Linked DNA regions of Aliamphritea ceti. Each later gene encodes a partner of the first gene's protein in a complex. Links are inferred from orthologs where the notes say so. Each region holds a gene or a part of one and is shown on either strand. Other genes may lie near its edges. The genes, in order: OCU49_RS09485 and iscU.

Region 1 (5,915 bases):
ATGTTTGGGTGCGTGACCAGGGCCGGGTATACGAACGGGATGAGCATAACCAGCCTTTGCTTATGGTGGGTATGGTACAGGATATCAGTGCTGCCAAAGCTCAGGAAGTTCAACTGCGCCGTCAGGCCAGCTATGATTACCTGACTGATTTGCTGAATCGCAGAGCGGGCTATATGCATTTTCGTAAGCAGTTGAGTTATGCGCAGCGCTATGGGCGGCAATTCAGTATAAGTCTGATCGATCTGGATCACTTTAAAACAATCAACGACAGCTATGGTCATCAGATTGGCGATAAGGTGCTGAAACATCTGGTCGCACGTATATCATCACAATTACGCCAGTCAGATACACTGATGCGGTGGGGCGGTGAAGAGTTTTTGTTGCTCTTACCGAATACTGATGCAGCGGGTGCATTGCAGTTAGTGGAGCAGTTACGTGTGAGTGTTAATGATAACCCGATGCAGGTTGCAGATGGCGGTGTTCACTATACTTTCAGTGCCGGTGTAGCCAGTTTCCCTCAGCATGCTGAACAGATGGATGCACTGATTAAGTTGGCAGATGATGCTTTGTATGTTGCAAAATCTGCCGGCCGTAATCAGGTCTCTGTCAGTGATGAAGTCACCGAGATCGCGCAGGGTGAGCTTTCTGTCTAACGAATTTATTCGTATTTAATCGTTTGATTGTCTGCGATGGCCTTCAGGCCTTTTAGCGTTGTTTCAATCAATTCACTGTCGCTCGGCGATTCCTGATATACCAAATAAGTTGGCCGCTGAAATATTGGCGCCTCTTTAACCTGATGCAGCTTTCCAGCCTGAATCATAGGTTCAACTGAGCTGGCAATAAAGTAGCCTGAGCCGCCGTGGTTCAGAATATGCTGTAGTCCAACACTGCTGAGTCCTACTGTTAGTTTTGGTACCGGTACATCGGCGAACGCCAGGCTGTGCTGGGCGCGGAAGCTATCACCCCAGTCGACAAATATGTATCCGGGTACTCTACCGGGAACAACCTGTCTGGGTTCGGTTGAAACCAGTATCAGGGGTTCGCTCATATAAGGTTCTATCGTCAGTTCCGGCCTTTGTTGCGGATCGTAGAGAATAGCGACATCGATCAGCCTGTCCCGTAGACGGTCCATAAGAGTAGTCGAGTATTCTGCCAGTACATGTGTGGCTACGTTCGGTGCCTGCTGTTCCATCCAGGCCAGCCATGGCGGTGCGATTTGCTCCCAGTGATTGAGCTGTAACCCCAGATTTACTATTGCTTTAAGATCGTCTGGTAGCGCTATTTCCTGGCGGGCCCGGTCCCAGGCGCGAACCGATGTAAGCGCATGGCGGTGAAAATGATGGCCTGCTGCAGTTAGTTCAGCGCCATTTCTGCGACGTAAAAATAATTCCCGGTTAAGGCGGTCTTCCAGGGCTTTGATTCTTGCGCTGATAGTGGATTGAGTCACGCAAAGTTTATCCGCAGCCAGCTGAAAGCTGCCGGTTGCTGTAACTTCCAGGAATGCGCGCATGTGCTCTATATTCATAAAACCTCTGAAACACTGCTCTGTTAAGGCTCACAGTTACGACTGTTGTTCTTTTTAAATATCGATTTTGTCGATATTAACATTAAATTATATTTGTTTGTTTTATGGAAGAGCTTGTTTGATATTAATCACAACGGTATCTGGCTAGGCCAGAAAATGAATATCAGACACGGAGATAAAAGAGCATGAGCGGGCAAGAAGTGATTCAGGCTGACCCTGTGCGGCTGGAGGATATTGTTGACCTTGAGCGCTATCCTATTGATCAGTTGGATCATCCGGACACTCAGGCATTGTTGGCACATTGTCGGGCTGAGCTGAACGATATTGGCTGTGTAGTTATCCGTAATTTTGTTAAGCCTTCTTCGCTGCAGCGGATGGCTGCTGAAGCTAAGCGATTATTGCCGGAGACTTTTTGGTCGCAGGGAAGCCACAATCCGTATTTCACACCGGATGATCAAGGCCTGCCAGCGGAACATCCAAAACGTTTTTTTGAACGCCGTGAGAGTGGTTACATTAATTCAGATGTGCTGGAAGCTACGTCGGATTTACGTGAAATATATGAAGATCCTAAAATGCTGCGTTTTGTGGGCGAGTGTCTGAATATCTGGCCGTTGTATTGTTGGGCAGATCCATTAGGGCGTAATCCTTATTCTGTAATGGATTCCGGGCATTACTTCCCATGGCATTTTGATGGCAATGAATTCACTGTGAGTATTCTGGTACAGGAGTCAGAAAGTGGTGGTTGTTTCGAGTTCGCCCCGGATATCCGTAACCCGGAAGATGAATGTTTTGATGATGTAAAAGAAGTGTTGGAAGGTGGGCGAGATAAGGTGCATCAGTTGCAGTTGCGCCCGGGAGATTTACAGTTATTTAAAGGACGTTTCTCAATGCACCGTGTCACCCGTATAGAAGGAGATACGATGCGTATTATCGCCTTACCGACTTATTCAACTGATCCTCACACTGTAAACCGGCCTAAGCATTCAGAGCATTTGTATGGACGTGCTATGCCGATTCACTATGAGCGGGAGAATATGCGAGTGGATACCCTGGCGGATTAACAAGATTACTTCCGGCTGACTGAAGGTGCTTTTCAGCTAAAAAATCTTAGCTGGTAGTGATGTTTTGTATACGTTCAATAATCGCCAATAAGCCATTGCCTCTGGAAGGGCTTAGATGCTTCATCAGCTGCAGGCGTTGCAGATAATCAGGGATATCAAAAGTCTGTATTTCTGCAGCGGTTTTGCCATTAAGGGCGGCCAGTAGCAGTGCGATAAGTCCGCGAATCACCCGGGCATCGGCATCAGCACTGAACCAGTACCGTCCATCCTTATCTAGTTGGAACTCCAGCCAGGCCTGGCTTTCACAGCCTTTTACCAGATGTTCACTGGTTTTACTTTTACTGGTCATATGTGGCAGCTGCTTTCCGAGCTGCATTATTTCCCGGTAACGGTCATTCCAGCTGTGCAGAGGCTCAAGTTTGGCAAGTATTACTTTGGCGTCAATGTCTTTACCGAATGGATTGTCGGTAAAAGCTTTGTCGCTACTGACAGTTTCTGCGACAGGAAAGAAGCCGCTGGATGTCAATTGATGAAGAGCATTGGCAAAGCGTTCGACATCATCCAGGGTGTTGTAAGCGGCAAAAGAGGCGCGAATCGTCCCAGGCAGTCCCAGTTTTTTCATCAGCGGCATGGCACAGTGGTGTCCGGTACGAACGGCAATCCCATGCTGGTCAAGAATTAACCCTACATCCTGCTGATGATGGCTGGTCAGCTGGAATGAAAGAATCGCAGCGTTTGCCGTTGGTGTGCCTATTCGGTTAAAGCCTTTGATTTGCTGGCAGGCTTTTATAGCATGCTGCAGAAGTGCTTGCTCATGGCTGGCAATTGCGCGACGGTCTAAGTTGTTGAGCCAGTTGATTGCAGTCATTAGCCCAATGGCGCCGGAGATGTTGGGCGTGCCTGCTTCAAACTTGAAAGGCAGGTCATTGTATTCAGTGTGTTCAAAGCTGACACTACGGATCATTTCGCCACCACCTTGCCAGGGCGGCATTGCTTCGAGCAATGCCTGGCGGCCGTACAGCACGCCAATACCTGTGGGACCGTACATCTTATGGCTGGAAAATACGTAGAAATCACATCCTAGCCGCTGTACATCTACCTGCAAATGCGCGACGGCCTGAGCACCATCAACAATTACTGTTGCGCCGGCAGCTTTTGCCTGCCGAATCATAGCTGCCAGTGGATTTACTGTGCCCAGTGCATTGGAAACATGGGTTAGCGCAACGATTTTGGTTTTGTCAGAAAGCAGATTACCGAACGCTTGTTGATCAAGGTCACCGTTGCTAAGTATGGGAACTACTTTAATGATGGCGCCGGTTCGCTGTGCAAGCATTTGCCAGGGCACAATGTTTGCGTGATGTTCCAGTTCTGTCAGTAAAATTTCATCGTGCTTTTGTAGCTGATCTGTCAGACATTGGGCGATGAGGTTGATGCTTTCTGTGGTGCCGCGGGTCCAGATGATTTCTTTAACACTGGCGGCGTTTATAAAGGTCTGAACGCTTTTTCTGGCGGTTTCAAACTGCAGTGTTGCCCGCTCACTTAAGTGATGTGCACCACGATGCACATTGGCATTGTCAGTTTGATAGAAATCCTGGACGGCCTTAATGACTGAGGCAGGCTTTTGAGTAGTGGCAGCGTTATCCAGATAAACCAGTTGCTGGTCGTGAATCTGCTGATCCAACAGTGGAAACTGCTGGCGAATGTCTGTCACTGAAAAACTCAAAATAATGACTCCGGAAAATACTGCTGGTCGCTAAGATGCGGGTTATTACGAAGAGCCGGTTAAGTCTGCAGACTCTTCATCTGCCAATCAGATTACTCAAATTATTGAGTTTTCTGAGCCGCTAGTAGTTTTTTCAGTTTACTCTGCCAGCGAGTGAACATCATCGCTGCAGTGAACAGACTGGCTACCAGCAGAGTTTCGATTAATCCCAGTAAACTGTTAGGTCCGCTGGACATCGCAATTTGCACTGCGTGCATAAAATAGATGCTGACAAAAAAACACAACCAGATATGTCCGCGTAGGTTTCTTTTCATTATGACCGGATAAAACAGGGCCAGTGGAATCACCTGAAATGCCCAGATAATGTAAGGATTAGCGGTAGGTGGTGGCGAAATTATCAGATACCAGGCCGTCAGAAACAGGATGAGCCCAAAGTAGCTGAGCAATGTGGCGGCACGGCTAATGTTAACCAGGCGTTGTAGTGTGGCTTGCATGGGAGGTTTCATCCAGTATGGTTAATTCGCTGTGAGCAGTTGTTTCGCCAGCCGACCAAGGCGCTTGCCCTGAGCCTGACACAGATTGCGTTCAGCATTGTCCAGGTCGCGACCGTCTTGACCGGCAACATGGGTTGCGCCGTAAGGTGTACCGCCCTGAGTTGTGCTGAGCAGATCTGATTCAGAATATGGAATACCGGCCATCAACATACCGTGGTGCATTAATGGCAACATCATACTCAGTAAGGTGGTTTCCTGGCCGCCGTGTAAGCTTGCGGTTGAGCTGAAAACACAGGCTGGTTTGTCGATCAATGCACCGCTTAGCCATAGGCTGCTGGTACTGTCGATGAAGTACTTAAGGGGGGATGCCATGTTACCAAAGCGGGTAGGGCTACCGAGTGCCAGGCCGCTACAGTTTGCCAGCTCGGTTTCAGTACAGTAGATATCCCCTTCGGCCGGGATGGTTGGTGCAGATTGTTCGCTGTTAGCGGATACTTCAGGAACCGTTCGTAGCAGGGCATCTATGCCACTGGCTTCGATACCCCTGGCAATTTGCTGCGCCATCGTGCGGGTAGCACCATGGCGGCTGTAGTAGAGAACCAATACGTATGGTGAACTCACTTAGAGAATCTCCAGTACCGATTCCGGTGGCCGACCAATACGTGCCTGACCATCTTTGATAACGATAGGACGTTCAATCAGCTTCGGAAATTCAGCCATGAGTTCGATAATCTGGTCTTCGCTGAGGGTTTCATCTGCCAGATTATTATCAGCATATTCAGCTTCACCGGTACGTAGTAGTTCCCGGGCGCTAATACCGAGCTGCTCCAGTATGCTTTTGAGTTCCATTTCAGTTGGTGGATTTTCAAGATACAGACGAATATCAGGTGACACGCCATTTTCTTCCAGCAGGGCCAGAGTAGAGCGAGATTTAGAGCAACGTGGGTTGTGGTAGATTTCTGCAGACATAGCACCATACCTTTTTAGATAGTGAGCAAACTGGCCGTTACTTTTGCAACGGCGCATTTATAATAATGATGCGTCAGGCCTATGATACATATGTTTAAATAGGTGGCGCTGACAGGCCTTATTGTATACAGCTTAGCGTTGGG
Region 2 (4,935 bases), 860 kb from region 1 along the record:
TGGCGTGTTCAAGTCTGCCTCGTTGGTAGCCTGCAATGCTCAGAGCAAATACAGGTACGCCATTGGCAAAGTTGCTGGTGCTGTCGATAGGATTAACCTGCCAGGTGATGGCCGGGTTGCCGTCAGCAGCGTGCTGGCCGGTGAACTCACCATTAACTTCGTGGTCTGGATAGGCTTTCTGGATTGTGCTGGCAATCGCTTTTTCTGCCTGGATGCAGGTTTCTTCGAAAAAGTCACTGACACTTGATTGTTCGGACTTAATCAGGTCGAGTCGTTCCACTGCGCGGGCGATTTGTTCACCTGCAATGCGTGCGCCGCGCAGGGCGATATTTACCATCGGTTGCATCTATCTAATACCAGTCGTAGGGAGGGTAAGAAATCAAAGAGCGCGATTATAGCAAAATCTTACCCCGATAAAGAACAACAAACCGCGAATACTTGGCAAGTTCTGGTAAAATAATCGCCTTTTTAACCCTATAAGTCTGAAATTGATGCTGCAAAATATACGAATAGTATTGGTAAATACCACGCATCCCGGAAATATCGGTGCGGTTGCCCGGGCGATGAAGAATATGGGGCTGGGTGAGTTGTGCCTGGTCGAACCAAAAATATTTCCTGACGAAGATGCTTTTGCAAGAGCTTCGGGGGCAACTGACTTGCTCGATAAGGCACAAGTTGTCAGTTCGCTGGATGAGGCGCTTGCGGATTGTCATCTGGTTGTGGGTACCAGTGCCCGTAGTCGCAATATTCCCTGGCCGTTGCTGAATCCGCGTGAGCTTGCTGGTGTTGCTACCGGGTTGGGTGAAAATCAGAAGATGGCGATTGTCTTTGGCCGTGAAGATCGTGGTCTGACCAATGAAGAGTTGCAGCGTTGTCATTATCACGTGCATATTCCTACCGATGAGTCGTTCAGTTCACTGAATATTGGTGCTGCTGTTCAGGTTATTTGTTATGAGTTACGTATGGCTGTCTTGCAGCAGGATGTGGCAGATGATAAGCCTCAGTGGGGTACTGAGTGGGATGTGGATCAGGCTGACATGCAAGAGCTGGAGCGAATGTTCGAGCATCTTGAACAAACCATGATAGATATTGAGTTTCTTGATCCGGAAAATCCTCGCCAGCTTATGCCCCGGCTTCGGCGGTTATTTTTGCGAGCGCTGCCTGACAAAATAGAAGTAAATGTTTTGCGGGGGATTTTAACAGCCACGCAGAAACGTCTTAAGAAGTCAGATACAGACGTTTAGTCGTGCCCTAAAAGGTGCTAGAATCTCGCCGCCCCTCTTGTGGAGGCGGTATTTTATCGCACGAATTTAACTTTATGATGCAGGTTATTTACTTAGTAAAAGCTGTTATTAAAAAGCCGAGTGAATTACTTGGTTATATAATTGACTAAAATACTAGGGTATTGCATAATCCCCGGCGTGCTCAGTTTGGGGTGAGGGAAGTATTTTATGCGATTAACAACTAAAGGCAGATATGCGGTTACCGCGATGCTGGATCTTGCGCTTCATGCGAGTGATGGTCCTATCAGCCTGGCGGATATATCTGAGCGTCAGGGAATTTCCCTGTCTTATTTGGAACAGCTTTTCGCTAAGTTACGTCGTAATGAACTGGTACGCAGTGTGCGTGGCCCAGGTGGTGGTTATCAGCTTAACCGTGAGCAACATGCAATTGATGTTGCTGAAGTGATAGATGCGGTTAATGAGTCAGTTGATGCTACGGGTTGCGGGCATACAGGCGGAGGCCATACAGGCGGATGCCAGGGTGGTAATACTTGTTTGACCCATCATCTCTGGTGTGATTTGAGTAGCCAGATACATGATTTTTTAAGCCAGATTAGTCTGGCTGATTTAATGGCCCGCCAAGATGTACAGGCCGTTGCAAAACGTCAGGATCGTGAACAGCAGACGTTAATAGATACGAGTTTAATCGAGGCGAAAGTGAGCGCCTAGTCTCTGAGTAAGAGACGTTTTTGGAGAGTTGATGTAATGAAGTTGCCAATTTATTTTGACTACGCAGCCACTACTCCGGTTGATCCCCGGGTAGCAGAAAAGATGATTGAATGTCTGACAATCGAAGGTAATTTCGGTAATCCGGCTTCCCGTTCTCATCTTTATGGCTGGAAAGCAGAAGAAGCAGTTGAAACTGCTCGCCGACAGGTTGCTGACCTGCTTAACGCTGACCCGCGTGAGATTGTCTGGACGTCCGGTGCGACTGAGTCAGATAACCTGGCGATCAAAGGTGTTGCGCATTTTTACTCGAAAAAAGGCAAGCACATTATTACATCCAAAATTGAGCATAAAGCTGTTTTGGATACCTGTCGCCAGTTAGAGCGTGAAGGTTTTGAGGTTACATACCTTGACCCGGACGTCGACGGTATTATCAGCCCTGAAGCTGTGGCTGAAGCGTTGCGTGAAGATACTATTCTGGTATCCATTATGCACGTGAACAACGAAATTGGTGTTATCAACGACATTGCCGCAATCGGTGAAATTACCCGTAGTAATGGCGTTTTATTCCATGTCGACGCAGCACAGGGTGCTGGTAAAGTTGATATTGATGTTGTTGCCATGAAAGTTGATCTGATTTCTATCTCTGGTCACAAAATGTACGGTCCTAAAGGGATTGGTGCATTGTACGTACGCCGTAAGCCTCGTGTTCGTCTTGAGGCGCAGATGCACGGTGGTGGTCATGAGCGTGGCATGCGTTCCGGCACTCTGGCAACTCATCAGATTGTTGGTATGGGTGAAGCAGCGCGACTGGCTAAAACTGATATGCAGCTGGATAAAGATAAGATTACTGCTCTGCGTAATCGTTTCTGGGATGCAATCGAAGATATGGAAGAAATCCACATCAACGGTTCTGTTGATCAGCGTTACATCGGTAACCTGAACGTGAGTTTCAACTACGTAGAAGGTGAGTCACTGTTAATGTCGCTGAAAGATTTGGCGGTATCTTCTGGTTCTGCATGTACATCTGCAAGCCTTGAGCCTTCATATGTATTGCGTGCATTAGGTCTGAATGACGAAATGGCGCACAGCTCGATTCGATTCTCTATCGGGCGTTTTACTACAGAAAAAGATATTGACGATGCTGTTGAACAAATTCGTACTGCGGTTTCTAAGCTGCGCGAATTGTCGCCTCTGTGGGACATGTACAAAGACGGTGTTGATTTAAGCAAGGTTGAATGGGTTCATCACTAAGCATTAGCTTGGATGATGAGGTCAAACTGAGGAGGTCGTTATGGCTTACAGTGATCAGGTAATCGATCATTACGAGAACCCGCGTAATGTCGGTAAGATGAATGATAAGAGCAGCAACGTTGGTACAGGCATGGTGGGTGCACCTGCATGTGGTGACGTGATGCGTCTGCAAATCCAGGTTAGCGATGAAGGCGTTATTGAAGACGCTAAGTTTAAAACCTACGGTTGTGGTTCCGCGATTGCCTCAAGCTCTCTGGTAACAGAGTGGGTTAAAGGTATGACGCTGGATGAAGCAGCTGAGCTTAAAAATACTAAAATTGCAGAAGAACTAGCTTTGCCACCAGTGAAAATTCACTGTTCAGTGCTGGCTGAAGATGCGATTAAGGCAGCGGTTGCTGACTATAAAGAAAAGCAGGCTAAGTAAGTCTGTATAGCGCCCGGGTAACTGGGCGCAGATCGGTATTTGAGGAGTAAGTCTATGGCAATCACAATGACCAGTGCTGCGGCCAATCATGTGAATGGTTATCTTCAGTCCCGTGGACATGGCGCTGGTATTCGTCTGGCAGTTAGAACTTCTGGCTGTTCTGGTATGGCATACGTATTAGAGTTTGTTGATGCTGTGCAGGATGAGGATAAAGTATTTGAGGCAGAAGGCGTCAAAATTGTCATTGATCCTAAAAGCCTGCTTTATCTTGATGGTACCGAGTTAGATTTTGTTAAAGAAGGTCTGAACGAAGGCTTTAAATTTAACAATCCTAACGTTAAAAACGAGTGTGGTTGCGGCGAAAGCTTCAATATCTGAGCCTGTTTATGGTTCTTTAAACACCCATTTCTTTTTTCAGCCGCTGTGTCAGCCCGATGTGTTTTGGGCCACAACGGCTGAATCGTATCTGCCGGCTCTTGCATGGATATTAAACAGAATTATTTCGAGTTTCTTGGTCTGCCTGAGAGCTATCAGCTCGATTTGCAGGTTTTGTCTGAGCGCAGTCGTGAGTTGCAGAAAACACTGCACCCGGACAAGTTTGCGCATCTTGCTGACCATGAACGCCGTCTTTCCGTCCAGTATACCGCGTATCTTAATGAGGCTGTTGCCACGTTAAAGTCGCCACTGCTTCGCTCTCAGTATCTGCTTTCGCTGAAAGGCGAGGATACATATGCAGAATCTTCAGTGCAGCTGGATCCAATGTTTCTGATGCAGCAAATGGAACTTCGTGAAGCCGTTGAAGATATTGCCGATGCTGACGATCCTGATACCGCAGTTGAAGAGATGTACGCTGAAGTTGCTGAGCAGCAGCAGGCTTTGCGCGAAGAATTCCAAAACCTTTATGATCAGGCCGATTATCCGGCTGCAGCGATGACTGTACGAAAGATGCAGTTCATACATAAGCTGGAGCGGGATGTAGAAGCGCTTGAAGATAAACTTTACGATTAATCATTATGGCCTTATTGCAGATAGCAGAACCGGGGCAAACCCCGGAACCCCATCAGCGCAAGCTGGCAGTGGGTATTGATCTAGGTACAACCAATTCATTAGTGGCTGCTGTTCGTAATGGTGAAGCAGTGACTTTGCCTGATTTAGACGGTAAGCATTTATTGCCTTCAGTTGTGCGATACACCGAAACACAATTGGAAGTAGGTGCGGCGGCGCTTGCGCAGGCAGCAACAGATCCATTCAATACTATTGTTTCTGTTAAACGTCTCATGGGGCGTGGTATTGATGATCTGAAAGAGC

The links.
Region 2: the proteins of OCU49_RS09485 (region 1) and iscU are in contact, whole or in part, in a solved structure (PDB 5XT5), measured with the Bacillus subtilis proteins. The link is inferred for Aliamphritea ceti from one-to-one orthologs.

Annotation. Positions count from the first base shown.
Region 1 is NZ_AP025282.1:2,069,962-2,075,876, forward strand. What follows is about bases 1,972-4,894. They hold OCU49_RS09485 (SufS family cysteine desulfurase), read right to left. Parts: upstream 4,310-4,894; coding sequence 2,633-4,309; downstream 1,972-2,632. Other genes in these bases: OCU49_RS09480 (HalD/BesD family halogenase), read left to right, coding at 1,972-2,586; OCU49_RS09490 (DUF2069 domain-containing protein), read right to left, coding at 4,411-4,803; wrbA (NAD(P)H:quinone oxidoreductase), read right to left, coding at 4,825-4,894. In the rest of the region: OCU49_RS09470 (sensor domain-containing diguanylate cyclase), read left to right, coding at 1-653; OCU49_RS09475 (LysR family transcriptional regulator), read right to left, coding at 659-1,525; more of OCU49_RS09480, read left to right, coding at 1,711-1,971; more of wrbA, read right to left, coding at 4,895-5,424; arsC (arsenate reductase (glutaredoxin)), read right to left, coding at 5,425-5,772. UniProt on the Bacillus subtilis protein: Type II cysteine desulfurase that acts as the initial step in the SUF-like Fe-S cluster assembly pathway.
Region 2 is NZ_AP025282.1:1,205,656-1,210,590, forward strand. The notes cover bases 2,177-4,935. They hold iscU (Fe-S cluster assembly scaffold IscU), read left to right. Parts: upstream 2,177-3,243; coding sequence 3,244-3,627; downstream 3,628-4,935. Other genes in these bases: OCU49_RS05505 (IscS subfamily cysteine desulfurase), read left to right, coding at 2,177-3,203; iscA (iron-sulfur cluster assembly protein IscA), read left to right, coding at 3,682-4,005; hscB (Fe-S protein assembly co-chaperone HscB), read left to right, coding at 4,108-4,635; hscA (Fe-S protein assembly chaperone HscA), read left to right, coding at 4,641-4,935. Outside these bases: OCU49_RS05490 (inositol monophosphatase family protein), read right to left, coding at 1-346; tRNA (cytosine(32)/uridine(32)-2'-O)-methyltransferase TrmJ, read left to right, coding at 492-1,244; Fe-S cluster assembly transcriptional regulator IscR, read left to right, coding at 1,452-1,952; more of OCU49_RS05505, read left to right, coding at 1,989-2,176. UniProt on the Bacillus subtilis protein: Part of the SUF-like system that mediates the biosynthesis of iron-sulfur (Fe-S) clusters. Acts as a sulfurtransferase and thus transfers sulfur from SufS to SufB.